DNA from 3 places in the Glycomyces tarimensis genome. Region 1 is predicted to be linked to each of the others. Evidence: riboswitches for the same ligand, from Rfam matches in the RefSeq annotation. Region 1 holds a riboswitch; each other region holds the start of a gene.
The links. Region 1 has a riboswitch for cobalamin ahead of ACYVK3_RS17280 (CbtB domain-containing protein). Riboswitches for the same ligand answer to the same signal wherever they lie in the genome.

Region 1 (3,838 bases):
GCTGTTCCCGCGACGAGCGCTCCGGTGTGGACGGCCCCGGCCGGGCGGGAATCGCGCCAGGTGCGCCGTTCGGCCTCGGCGGCGATCCGCCCGAACCCGGCGACGGGGTGGCCGCGCCCGGGGTCGCCGATGAGCAGGTCGGCCGCGTACCCGGCGAGGATGCCGAGACTCCAGGCACTCATCGGGTCTCCCGGCCGGGGGCGGTGTTGACGGACCGGACGGTCCAGACCCCGGAGCGGCAGTGGAGGACGGTGATCGAGCAAGGGGCCACGTCGAGCCGCCAGAAGGCCCCGTCAGGGGCGTCGAGAACGGCGGCGATGGCGGCCTTGACAGGGCCTGCGCTGGTGAACACGGCGGTGTCCTCGGCCGTCTCGGCGAGGCCGTCGAGCGCCGCGCGGACGCGTTCGCGCAGCGACGGCAGCGATTCGCCTCCGGGCGGGGCCGAGCGCGGGTCGGCGAGCCAGGTCCGGAGCCGTTCGGGGTCGCGCTCGCCTATCTCGTCCAGGGTCGAGCCGGCCCAGTCGCCGAAGTGCAGCTCCGACCACCGCGGGTCCGAGGCGACCTGCTCGCACCCGGCGAGGACGGCGGTGCGCCGGCATCGCGCGGCCGGGGCCGAGACGGCCGCGGCGTCGCCGAATCTGCCGCGCAGTGCGCCCGCCGCGGCTTCCCCGGCCTCGTCGAGCGGCTCGTCGATCGGGAAGGCGTGGCGGCGGGTCGCGGCGGTCGGCGCGTGGCGCACCAGGAGCAGCCGCGAGTAGGACTTCACCGCGCCGCCTTTCGCGCCGCACGGTGCCACAGCCAGGCGAAGCCGACCGTCAGGCCGAGCCACAGGATCGCCTGCGTGGCCATGGACGCCAAGCGAAAGTCCCACAGCAGCGCCGCGGGCACCTCGATCGCGACGCCGCTCGACGGCAGCGCGGCGAACAGCGAGCCGTACAGGACCACGGCCGCCGCTCCGACCGCGAGTTGGCGCGGCACGTCGTCCATGCCGCGGGCGCGCAGTCGCCTGGACGCCAGGCACAGCAGCGCCGCCAGCGCGAGCGAGGCGACGAGTGAGACGACGAACCAGGTGGTCCGCGAGCCGACCGTGGCCGGGTCGCCGACGCCGGGCGGGTTGGCCGGGTACTTCAGGGCCGGGAACAGGGCGAGGGCGGCCCAGGCGGCGGCGCCGAAGCCGAGCCCGGCCTTCCACCGGTCGCGGGAGCTCTTGGCGAGCGGCACGAAGGCGAGCCCGAAGAGGCCGCCGTAGGCCGCGCCGACCAAGGCCGTGCCGACCGGCAGCAGCACCTGCTGCACGGTGCGGTCGACGGTGAACGCTTCGTCATGATCGTGGGCCGCAGGGGCCGGTGCGTGGGCAGCGGTGTGCGCCCGCTCTTCGAGTTCGATGGCCTCCCCGAGGGGGGCCTCTCCGACGAGCAGCGCGAACACTCCGGCCACGAGACCGGCCAGCAGCCCCGCCGCGAGTCCGCGGCGAACGCTGTCGGTGAGCATCAGTGGCAGGGGAATCCGAGCAGGTGGCGGGCGTCGTGGAAGGCCTCGTGCAGGACGGGCAGTCCTCCGGTGAGCGTCCCCTGTTCGAAGGCGACCAGGAACACCAGTGCGGTGAAGGCGAAGAGCAGCAGGGTGATGCGGCCCCAGGTCGGCGCCGTTTCAGGCACGGCGGTAATGGCAGTCATGTCGACCTCCTCGGGGATCCTCGTCCCCTCAGTCGTGACGGAAGGCCTCAGTCTTCTGGCTCTCGGATCAACGCCGTCCGCCCGGCCTTCCCGGGTCACAGACCCAGTGGCCGCGCTCCGTCCGGCCAGGGCTCCGCGCCGCGCTCGATGGCCGCCGTCAACGCGTCCATCGGGCTCCGGCGCCGGCCCCGGGGCGGGCGACTCTCCGAATACAGTGGCGGGACCGCCGCAGAATCACACTGCGTTCCTGACCGCCTCCGTCGAATGGAACCTGAACGTACTACACGCCGTAGCCGCTGTCCACCCCCGCGTCCGGGCGGCCGGGACGCTCACGCCCCCGGTCGTCTTCGCCGCCGCGGTCGAGGAACCTCCGCAGTCGGGCGGCGATGCCGTCCGGGTCGAGTCCGTGGAGGCGTTCGTGTTCGGCGGCGGTGCCGTAGCGGCGCAGTTCTTCCCGCCCGACTCCGATCGACAGCAGGCGGTGGGGCCGGTCGGACAGCGCTCGTGAGAGGAGCCAGTCGGAGGTGCCCTCGAGATACGGCTCGACCATGACCACGGTGTTGCCGGTGCGAGCGGCCAGATCCCGCAGCCCCGTCGAGTCGAGCGGGCGCGGGGTATTGGTGTAGGCCACGGTGACGTCGAGCTCGGCGGTCGCGGTGAGGACGTTGTCGAGGACCGGCCCGACCGCGATCACGGTGGCGCGCGTGCCGCTGCGCAGCACCTCAAGGGCGTCGCCGGAACCGCCGTGGGGCGCCGTGTTGCGGCGCAGTGACAGCCGCATATAGGCGCCCTCGTCGGAGCCCACCGCCCGCTCCAGCAACGGCGGCACCTCGGCGGCGTGGCCCGGCACGAACACCCGCCAGCCGGGCAGGGTGTCGAACAGCGCCACATCGCGAGGGCTGAAGTGGGTGAAGCCGCCCTCGGCCCAGTCGTAGGAGGCGCCGACGCTGACCAGGACCCCGCTGGTGCCCTGGTGCTCGAAGTCGAGCTTGACCTGTTCGAAGGCGCGCTCGACCAGGAACGGGGCGTAGGTGTGGGCGATCGGCCGCAAGCCCGCCAGCGCCAGGCCTCCGGCCACGCCGACCATGAGCTGTTCGCGGATGCCGACATTGATCACCCGGTCGGGATGGGCCGCGGCCGCGGCGCGGAACAGGTCGGCGGAGATGTCGGCCAGGACCACGGCGATGCGCGGGTCGGCCTCGAGCAGATCGGAGGCGTGGGCGCCGAAAGCGTCGCGCATGGTCTGGTGCTGGCGGTCGTCGGTCAGCGGGTCTGAGCGGAACATGGTGGGTCCTCGGTTTCCGGGATCAGGGGCGGACGGTGGCGACCGTGGCGTGTGGTCGGTCGGTGTGGGATGCGGTGAACGCCCGGTGGAGCGCTTCATGGTCGCCCATGTCGGCGGTGGCGGTGCTCCAGCCGTGGACGCCGAACCGGGAGGCGATGCCGCCGGGCCACCCGTGCGTGGCCGAGGCGTTGTCGGCGACGACCACATTGAGGTTCGACAGCCCGACGGCTCCGGCGTAGGCCATGGCCTCGTGGTTGGAGCCCTCGTCGAGTTCGGCGTCGCCGAGGAGGACGTACACCCGAGCGTCGTGGTATCCGGTGGCGCGCAGGCCCAGCGCGATACCGACCCCGAGAGGCAGACCGTGGCCCAGCGAGCCCGACGAGCTCTCCACCCCTGGCACCAGCGTGGCGTCGGGGTGTGATCCCAGCGGCGACTCCAGAGCGGCGACGGAGTCGAGCCAGTCGGCCGGGATGAAACCCTTGGCGGCCAGGACTGCGTAGAAGGCACTCGGGCCGTGGCCCTTGGACAGCAGGAACCGGTCCCGGGCGGGATCGTCGGGGCGCCGCGGGTCGACGCGCAGCACCCGGTCGTAGAGCACCCAGATCGCATCCAGCGTGTACGTGCTGACAGCGGGGTAGCGCGCATCGACCACGGTGCGCAGGGCCAGTGCCCGGGTCTGTTCATAAGTGACGTTCACGCGAGGCATCATGTAACTTCAAGTCGACTTGAAGTCAACACCGGAGTGAGGAGAGCCACATGGTCGCCCCTGACGCCCGTACGCTCCTGACGATCGGCGACTTCGCCGCGCGAGCCGGGCTGAGCGCCTCGGCGCTGCGCTACTACGAATCGCTCGACCTGATCCACCCGGTGCGCACCA
Region 2 (3,838 bases), on a different contig from region 1:
CACAGGTGCGTGTGGATCGACGTCTCCGGCTTCACGCCGGAGGTCGCGATGCGGAACGCGCGCGTCGCCCACCGCTGGTACTCCTCGCGCCGTTCCCGGCGCAGCGGCAGCAGCTCGCGCAGAGCCGGTTCGTCGACCTGGATGATCGAGGTCCCGGCCGCCTCGAGGTCGGCGACCTCGTCGCGCAGCGCGAGCGCCACCTGCTCGGCCGTGTCGGCCAGCGGCTGGTCGTCGCGCACGAACGACCAGGCCAGGATCGTCACCGGGCCGGTGAGCATGCCCTTGACCGGCTTGTCGGTGAGCGACTGGGCGTAGGAGATCCACTCGACGGTCATCGGCTCGGGCCGGGCCACGTCGGCGTAGAGGATCGGCGGGCGCACGCACCGCGAGCCGTACGACTGGACCCAGCCGGCGGCCGTGGTCGCGAAGCCGGTGAGCTGCTCGGCGAAGTACTGGACCATGTCGTTGCGCTCGGGCTCGCCGTGGACGAACACGTCGAGGCCGAGTTTTTCCTGCTCGGCGATGACGGCCGCGATCTCGGCGCGCATCCGGGCGTTGTAGTCGGTCGCGATCATCAGGCCGCGCCGGTGGGCGGCGCGGGCCTTGCGCAGTTCGGCGGTCTGGGGGAACGAGCCGATCGTGGTGGTCGGCAGGGGCGGCAGCTCAGGCTGGGCGGCGGCCCGCTCGGCGTAGTCGACGCGCCGGTCGGCACCGGCTGGGAGCGCGGCGAGCCGGGAGCGGACGGTCTCGTCGCACCACTCATCGGGGGCCGGCGGTCGCTGGAGGCGCGGCGCTGCCGCGTCGGCGAGGCTCGCGACCTCGCGCAGCTTCTGGCGCGCGAAGGCGAGCCGCTCCTTGAGCGACGCCGGCAGCTCCGTCTCGGCATCGAGGTCGACCGGGACGTGCAGGAGCGAGCACGAGCCGGTGACGCCGAGCCGGTCGGTGACGCGGTGCAGCCGTTCGAGGTCGGCTGCGGCCGCGAGCAGGTCGGTGCGCCAGATGTTGCGCCCGTCGACCACCCCGGCGAGGATCGATGTTTCACGTGAAACGTTCAGGGACTCAATGGCTTCGATATCCCTCCGGCCCCGGACGAGATCGAGCGCGATGCCCTGGACGCCCGAATCGAGCAGCACCGGCAGCGATTCGCCAAACGGCCCGTAGCCGCCCGTGACGAGCACCTTGGCGACCGCGGTCAGCCGTTCGTAGGCCGAGCGCACCGCCTCGAGCTCGGCCGCCGTGCGATCGGCGCATAGCGCCGGCTCGTCGAGCTGGACCCACCCGGCGCCGGCCCCGACCAGCGTGGACAGCAACTGCTCGTAGACGCCGGTCAGCTCCTCGATCCGCTCCAGCGGATCGAACCCTGCCGGGGCGTCGCCGGAGGCCTTGGCCAGCAGCAGGAACGAGACGGGGCCGAGCAGCACCGGCCGGGCGTCGAGCCCGCGCAGGCGCGCCTCGTCGAACTCGCCGAGCGCCTTCTCGGGCCGGGCCCGGAAGGCGGTCTCGGGGCCGATCTCGGGGACGAGGTAGTGGTAGTTGGTGTCGAACCACTTCGTCATCTCCAGCGGCACGGCCTCGTCGTCACCCCTCGCGGCGGCGAAGTACGCGGCCGTCTCGCTCTCGCGTCGGTGCCGAGGCGCGAGCGCGTCGACCGCCACGATCGTGTCGAGCACGTGGTCGTACAGCGAGAACACGTTGACGGGCACCGAGTCCAGGCCCGCCGAGGCGAGATCGTCGAGCATCTGGGAGCGGATCGCGGCGGCGGCCGCGTCCAGACCGGCGGCGTCGAGCCGGCCGGACCAGTGGGCCTCGACGGCGCGTTTGAGCTCCCGGTTCGCGCCGATGCGGGGGTAGCCGAGCACGGTGGCGTGCACGGCCTTCTTCTCATCGTTCATGTGTCAGTTCCCTCGAACTTGCGACAGCGTGGACCGCGCGGACGCGGTACGTCGGCAGGTATTCGGACTCGCGGGCTCGCCCGGCTTTCACCAGGCGCCTACCGGCCGCCGCTTCCCAGGCTTCCATCCGCTCCTCCTTCGAGTGCGGATCGCGGCCAAGTGCTCATGACGGCTTTCGTTCCCGCTCACCGCTGCGGGGCAGTCCTGGACTCGCACCAGGTTCCCTCTTAGCCGGGCCAGCGTGCCGCTGTCCCGGAACCGGCGTCGCCTTCGATGGTACGGCCGCACCCGCGCTCGGCGGACATTCGACCGCCGTGAAGGTGCGTGTGCGCCACGGTTCCCAGTGGACGGGATCGGTATCGTCACGCGGGAACGAGCACCGGGAGGACATCATGAGCACTCGACCCGTCGCCGTCGTCACGGGGGCCAGCAGCGGCATCGGCGCCGCATCGGCGAAGGCACTGGCCGCCGCCGGATACGAGGTGGTGCTCGGCGCGAGACGCACCGACCGCCTGGCCGAGGTCGCCGCCGACTGCGGCGGGACGGCGCTGCCGCTCGACGTCACCGACGACGCCTCCGTCGCCGCGTTCCACGCCGAGATCGACCGCTGCGACCTGCTGGTGAACAACGCGGGCGGCGCGTTCGGCCTCGACACGGTCGCCACCGCCGACCTCGACGCCTGGCAGCGCATGTACGACACCAACGTCCTGGGCACCGTCCGCGTCACCAAGGCGCTGCTGCCGCTGCTGATCGACTCCGGCGACGGCCAGGTCATCACGATCGGCTCGATCGCGGCCCGCGTGCCCTACCACGGCGGGGCCGGCTACAACGCCGCCAAGCACGGCGAGGCCGCGCTCACCCGCGTCCTGCGCATCGAGCTGCTCGGCCAACCGGTGCGGGTGTGCGAGATCGACCCGGGCATGGTCGAGACCGAGTTCAGCCTGGTCCGCTTCGAGGGCGACCAGGAGAAGGCCGACGCCGTCTACGCCGGCATGACCCCGCTGAGCGCCGAGGACATCGCCGAGGCCGTCGCGTGGGTCGCGACCCGGCCGGCGCACGTCAACGTCGACCAGATCACGATGATGCCGCGCGACCAGATCGGCCCCGGCCAGGTCCACCGCCGCGAGTGACTACTCGACGAGCGTCACCTCCGGCGAACGCCACTGCTCCCAGTGGTCGGGGTTCGCCTCGTCGCCGAGAGCCTTGAGCACGCGGATCTCCATACGCCACCGGCCCGGCACGAGCTCGACCTCCTCGTCCGCGGAGGTGCCGCCGAGTTCGACGACGACGGTGTCGTCGGGTCCGGGCGATCGCGGCAGGAACTCCTCGCGGTCCCACTCGAAGACCTCGCCGGTGTCGACGTGCTCCAGGGCGACCTCCATGGCGGCCGCCTGGTGCCCCAGGTAGACCAGCGCCGAGGGCAGCGGGCCTTGAGCGATGCTGAACGTCTCGCCCTCCTCGAGGTCGCGGTAGTCGACCGCGCCCGTCTCGGGGTCCCCCTTGAGCGCGACGGCCAGCTTCGGGTAGTCCGGGTGCTCGAGCACCGGGATGTCGAGGTAGTCGCCCATGTAGCCGGAGTAGGCGGCGGCGAGCGGCGAGCCGCCGTCGTCGGGCTTGGCGACGATCCGGCCGCCGAAGACGCTGCCCTCGGGCAGCTCCGCGTTCGGCGTGACGGTGACCGTCACCGTCGCGCTCTGGCCCCCGAACAGCTCGACCGTCTTCGGTTCGAACGTCACCGCGGACTTCGCGACGTCGAATCCGGGCCGGCGGATGTCGCCGGTGGTCGCGATCGCCGCCTGGTGGTGCAGCCGGTAGGTCTCCCAGCTCGGCGACTCGGAGCTCAGCTCCAGTTCGAACGTGCGCGGCCCGGTGCCGTCGCCGGTGTTGACGCCGCTGGGGGAGAGCGCGCCCTCGGCGCCGAGCGCGCGCATGACGTCGACGACGCC
Region 3 (3,838 bases), on a different contig from region 1:
GAGGGCTCGGGGATCGGACGGTGCTATGCGGATTCCGGCGATGACGAGAAGCACTTCGTGGAGCTCCTGACCGGACGCCTGGCCGAGCTCGGCGTCGCCCCCGAGGAACTGGCCGTGATCGGTCCCGACGGCATGTCGATCGACGAGGCCGCCGACGGCGAGTTCCGAGTGGTGTGTCTGACAGAGATGACCGCCGAGGCGTGGCCGAACACGCCTGAAGCGCGACGCAAGTTCTACGTCGCGCTCAGCCGCACCCGCGACCTCGCCTACGTCAGCCACACCGGTACGGGCTCGCCGCTGCTGGCCGATGTAGACCAGGGGCTGTTCAGTCCCTTCGGGATGGTGCCCGTGACGCGCTCGGGCCCTGAGCAGCCGCGACTGCTCTGAATCGGACACGGTCGGCCACGCGGAGTTCCCGCGCGACCACGGAGGGATAGGCCACAATAGGTCGGGTAACCGAAGTCTTGACCTAGGGAGGCCCGATGGAGCACACCGAGGAGGACACCGTGCCTCTGCACCGGCCCGATGCTCCAGGGTGGTCGCCGTTCGCCCCGCCGGGAGCGAACCACGACTCCAGTGCGACGCCGGGTGCGGACCCGTCCGCCGGCCTTGCGCCGAGCGGGCAGTCGCTTCCGCCGGCCACCTACCAGAGCTCCGCTCCGCCGCCTTCGGCGCCGCCCGCGGGGCCGGTGGCGGCGTTCCCCGACCACCGCGGCGCGCTCGAACGCGTCGCCGTCACCGCCGACGACTTCGCCAGCCGCCGCGTCGTCCCGCCGCGCCCGCCCGTCGCCGAGACCGGCCTGCGCGGCGCACTCCACAAGCTCACGCTCGGGTTCCTCGCGCTCCCTCCCAGCGCGCGCGAGATGGCCTACCAGCACGCGATCGAGACGGTGCGGCGCAACTTCGGGGGCCTGCGGCAGGTCACGGTCGTCAACCCCAAGGGCGGGGCCGGAAAGACCGTCGCGGTGCTCATGCTCGCCATGACGTTCGGCCGCCACCGGGGCGGCTACGTGCTCGCCTGGGACAACAACGAGACCCAGGGCACGCTCGGGATGCGGGCCCAGCAGGACTTCCACATCCGCACCGTCAGAGACCTGCTGCGCGACCTCGACCACTTCAAGGGGCCGACCGGCCGCGTCGGTGACCTGTCGCAGTACGTCCGCGCCCAGGGCGGGGCGATGTTCGACGTCCTCGCCTCCGACGAGTCGGCCACGGCCGGAGAGATGCTCACCGCGCACGCGTTCGGGGACCTGCGCGAGGCGGTCTCGCGCTTCTACAAGCTCATCGTGGTCGACACCGGGAACAACGTCCGCGCGCAGAACTGGCAGGCGGCCATTGACGCGACCGACCAGCTGGTCGTGACGATGTCGGCGCGCAACGACTCCGCTGAGACGGCGGCTCGGATGCTCGACCATCTGGAGCAGACCGGGCGAAGGGACCTGGTGCGCAACGCGGTCTCGGTGGTATCGATGCCCGCCCATCGGAAGGATGTGGATCTGCCTGCGGTGCAACGGCACTTCGCGGCGCGGACTCGGGCGGTGCTGCTGGCGCCCTATGAGAAGCTGCTGGATTCGGGGGAGCCGATTCGCTATGAGGCGTTGAGTAAGGCGTCGTTGGGGGCCTGGCTTCGGATCGGGTCGGCGGTGGCCGAGGGTCTGTGACGGTCGAGGAGCGCGACCAGGCCCGCCGTGGCCTCGTCGAGCCGGTGGTCGTCCTCGTCGGCGTGCCCGACCACGAACGCGCCCTGGATGAACACCAGGATCGTCCGCGCCAGGCGCCTGGGGTCGACCCCGCTCATCTCGCCGGCGTCGGCCGCGCGCGCCAGGATCGCGGCCAGGTCCAGTTCGAGCTCGGACCAGGCCTCCTGGACGCGCCGCATGGTGGCCGGGTCGTCGGCCAGTTCGACGGCCGCCCGCACCACGAAACCGCCTTCCTTGCTGTGCCGGGCCACCACTTGGAGGATGTCGCCGACCACGCGGGGGGCGTCGACGCGTTCGGCGGGACCGGCGTCCAGGGCGCCGCGCGCGATCGCGCGGATCTCGGGCTCGGTGTCCTCGCGGTATCGGGCGAGCGCGGTGATGTACAGCTGGTGCTTCGAACCGAAGGCCGAGTACAGGCCCGCGCGATTCATGCCCGTGGCCGCCACGAGGTCCGACATGGAAGTGGCCGCGAAGCCGCGCTCCAGGAAAGCCCTGGTGGCGGCGCGGAGCACTCTGTCCAAATCGGCATTCTTATTTCTGCTCACGTCTGAACCGTATCGATACCGGGTGCTACGGGTCAATGACTTGTATGCGCGGGTTCACCGTGGGGAACGAGTGAACGGATCCACTCACCGCGCGACCTCCTTGACACCCCGTAGCGCCGGGCGACAGAATGAACGCAAACTCAACAGGCGTCCTGTGGGGGAAGTCCGGTCGGAAGCCGGCGCTGACCCGCAGCGGTAGTCGCGGTTCGATTTCGAACACCAGCCGAGCGAATGAACCCTCAATGTCCGAGCTCGGCCCACCCGCGTGAGCCCGAATGCCCACCGGGCGCCGATATGCAATGTCAACGCCTGTCGTGGTCTACAGGCGCTTGCGGCGACGCCGCCTGCCCCGAAGACCTCGCCCGCGCTTCAGGAAAGGTCAGGCAATGCGCCACCAGTCGACACGGCGAACGCTGCTGCGAGCAGCGGCGGCCGCCGCGGTCCTGCCCATCGTCGCCGTCGCTTCGGCCTCACCGGTTCACGCACAGGACGAGCCGGACGCCGATCCCGCGGCGGCGGCCGCCTCATGGCTCGCCGCCCAGTCCAGCGGCGACTACTTCGAGTTCGACGGCGCGCCGAATGTGGCCACCACGCTCGACGCCCTCATCGGCCTCATGTCCGCCCGTGTCGGCGGCGACCAGGTGCAGACGAGCCTCGAATGGCTCAACCAGCCCGACACGCTGGGCGCTTACGTCTACCCCGGCGGTGACGCCGAGGACGCCTCGATCGCACCCGGCGCGGCCGGCAAGGTGATGTACGTCGTCGCCACCGCCGGCGGCGACCCGAGCGACTTCGGCGGCGTCAAGCTCGCCGAGGAAGTCGCGGCGGCCCCGCTCGAGGGACTCGACGGCGGCACCCTGGCGTGGGCCGCGCTCGGCCTGTCGCGCACCGAGGACGGCGTCAGCCCCGAGATCACCGCGGCGCTCATCGACGCCCAGTGCTCCGACGGCGGCTTCTCGTACACCATCGCCGAGGGCGGCGACTGCGTCGGCGACCCCGACACCACCGGCGCCGCCGTCGCGGCCCTGAGCGCGATCGGCGAGGAGGCCGAGCCGGTGCGCGACGAAGCGGTCGGGTGGCTCCTTGACCAGCAGGAGGACGACGGCGGCTTCGACAGCGGAATGGGCGTGAACGCCAACTCGACGGCGATGGCCGCGCAGGCGCTCCTGTCCGTCGGCGAGTCCGAGGCCGCGGAGCTGTCGGTCGCCCACCTCATCGGTCTCCAGATCGGCTGCGGCGACGAGGCCGCCGGTGCGATCCGGGCCTCCGACCCCGAAGACCCCGAGTTCGGCGAGGCCTCGCGACTCCTCGCCACGGCCCAGGCGCTCGTCCCGCTCTCGGGACAGAACCTCGCCGAGCTCGACGCCTCGGGCTCGTCCGCCGACGTGCCGGCCACCGACTGCGCGGCCGCCGGCGACGAGGCCACGACGGCCGATGCGGCGCAGGACGACGAAGGCTCGGCCTCGTGGATACCGTGGGTGATCGTCGCCGCCGCCGTCGTGCTGCTCGCGATCGTCGCGTTCCTGGTGGTGCGCGCCCGCAGGGGCGGCGAGGCCGGAAAGGCCGAGGACGGCGAATGACCCGCGGTGCTCT

Region 2: it holds a riboswitch for cobalamin, as region 1 does, so the genes downstream of both, metE (5-methyltetrahydropteroyltriglutamate--homocysteine S-methyltransferase) here and ACYVK3_RS17280 (CbtB domain-containing protein) in region 1, are expected to answer to the same signal.
Region 3: it holds a riboswitch for cobalamin, as region 1 does, so the genes downstream of both, ACYVK3_RS05800 (prenyltransferase/squalene oxidase repeat-containing protein) here and ACYVK3_RS17280 (CbtB domain-containing protein) in region 1, are expected to answer to the same signal.

What each region holds. Positions count from the first base shown of each region.
Region 1 is NZ_BAAHCB010000021.1:65,640-69,477, reverse strand. It holds gene ACYVK3_RS17295 (CobD/CbiB family cobalamin biosynthesis protein) at 1-182, opposite strand, end outside; gene ACYVK3_RS17290 (histidine phosphatase family protein) at 179-766, opposite strand; gene ACYVK3_RS17285 (CbtA family protein) at 763-1,491, opposite strand; gene ACYVK3_RS17280 (CbtB domain-containing protein) at 1,491-1,676, opposite strand; cobalamin riboswitch at 1,703-1,962, opposite strand; gene ACYVK3_RS17275 (transketolase family protein) at 1,957-2,916, opposite strand; gene ACYVK3_RS17270 (transketolase) at 2,984-3,667, opposite strand; gene soxR (MerR family transcriptional regulator) at 3,718-3,838, shown strand, end outside.
Region 2 is NZ_BAAHCB010000023.1:27,972-31,809, reverse strand. It holds gene metE (5-methyltetrahydropteroyltriglutamate--homocysteine S-methyltransferase) at 1-1,892, opposite strand, end outside; cobalamin riboswitch at 1,929-2,170, opposite strand; gene ACYVK3_RS18760 (SDR family NAD(P)-dependent oxidoreductase) at 2,285-3,022, shown strand; gene ACYVK3_RS18755 (S8/S53 family peptidase) at 3,023-3,838, opposite strand, start outside.
Region 3 is NZ_BAAHCB010000005.1:40,235-44,072, reverse strand. It holds gene ACYVK3_RS05815 (DEAD/DEAH box helicase) at 1-387, shown strand, start outside; partial or broken gene ACYVK3_RS05810 (MinD/ParA family ATP-binding protein) at 522-1,661, shown strand; gene ACYVK3_RS05805 (TetR/AcrR family transcriptional regulator) at 1,589-2,212, opposite strand; cobalamin riboswitch at 2,381-2,546, shown strand; gene ACYVK3_RS05800 (prenyltransferase/squalene oxidase repeat-containing protein) at 2,632-3,825, shown strand.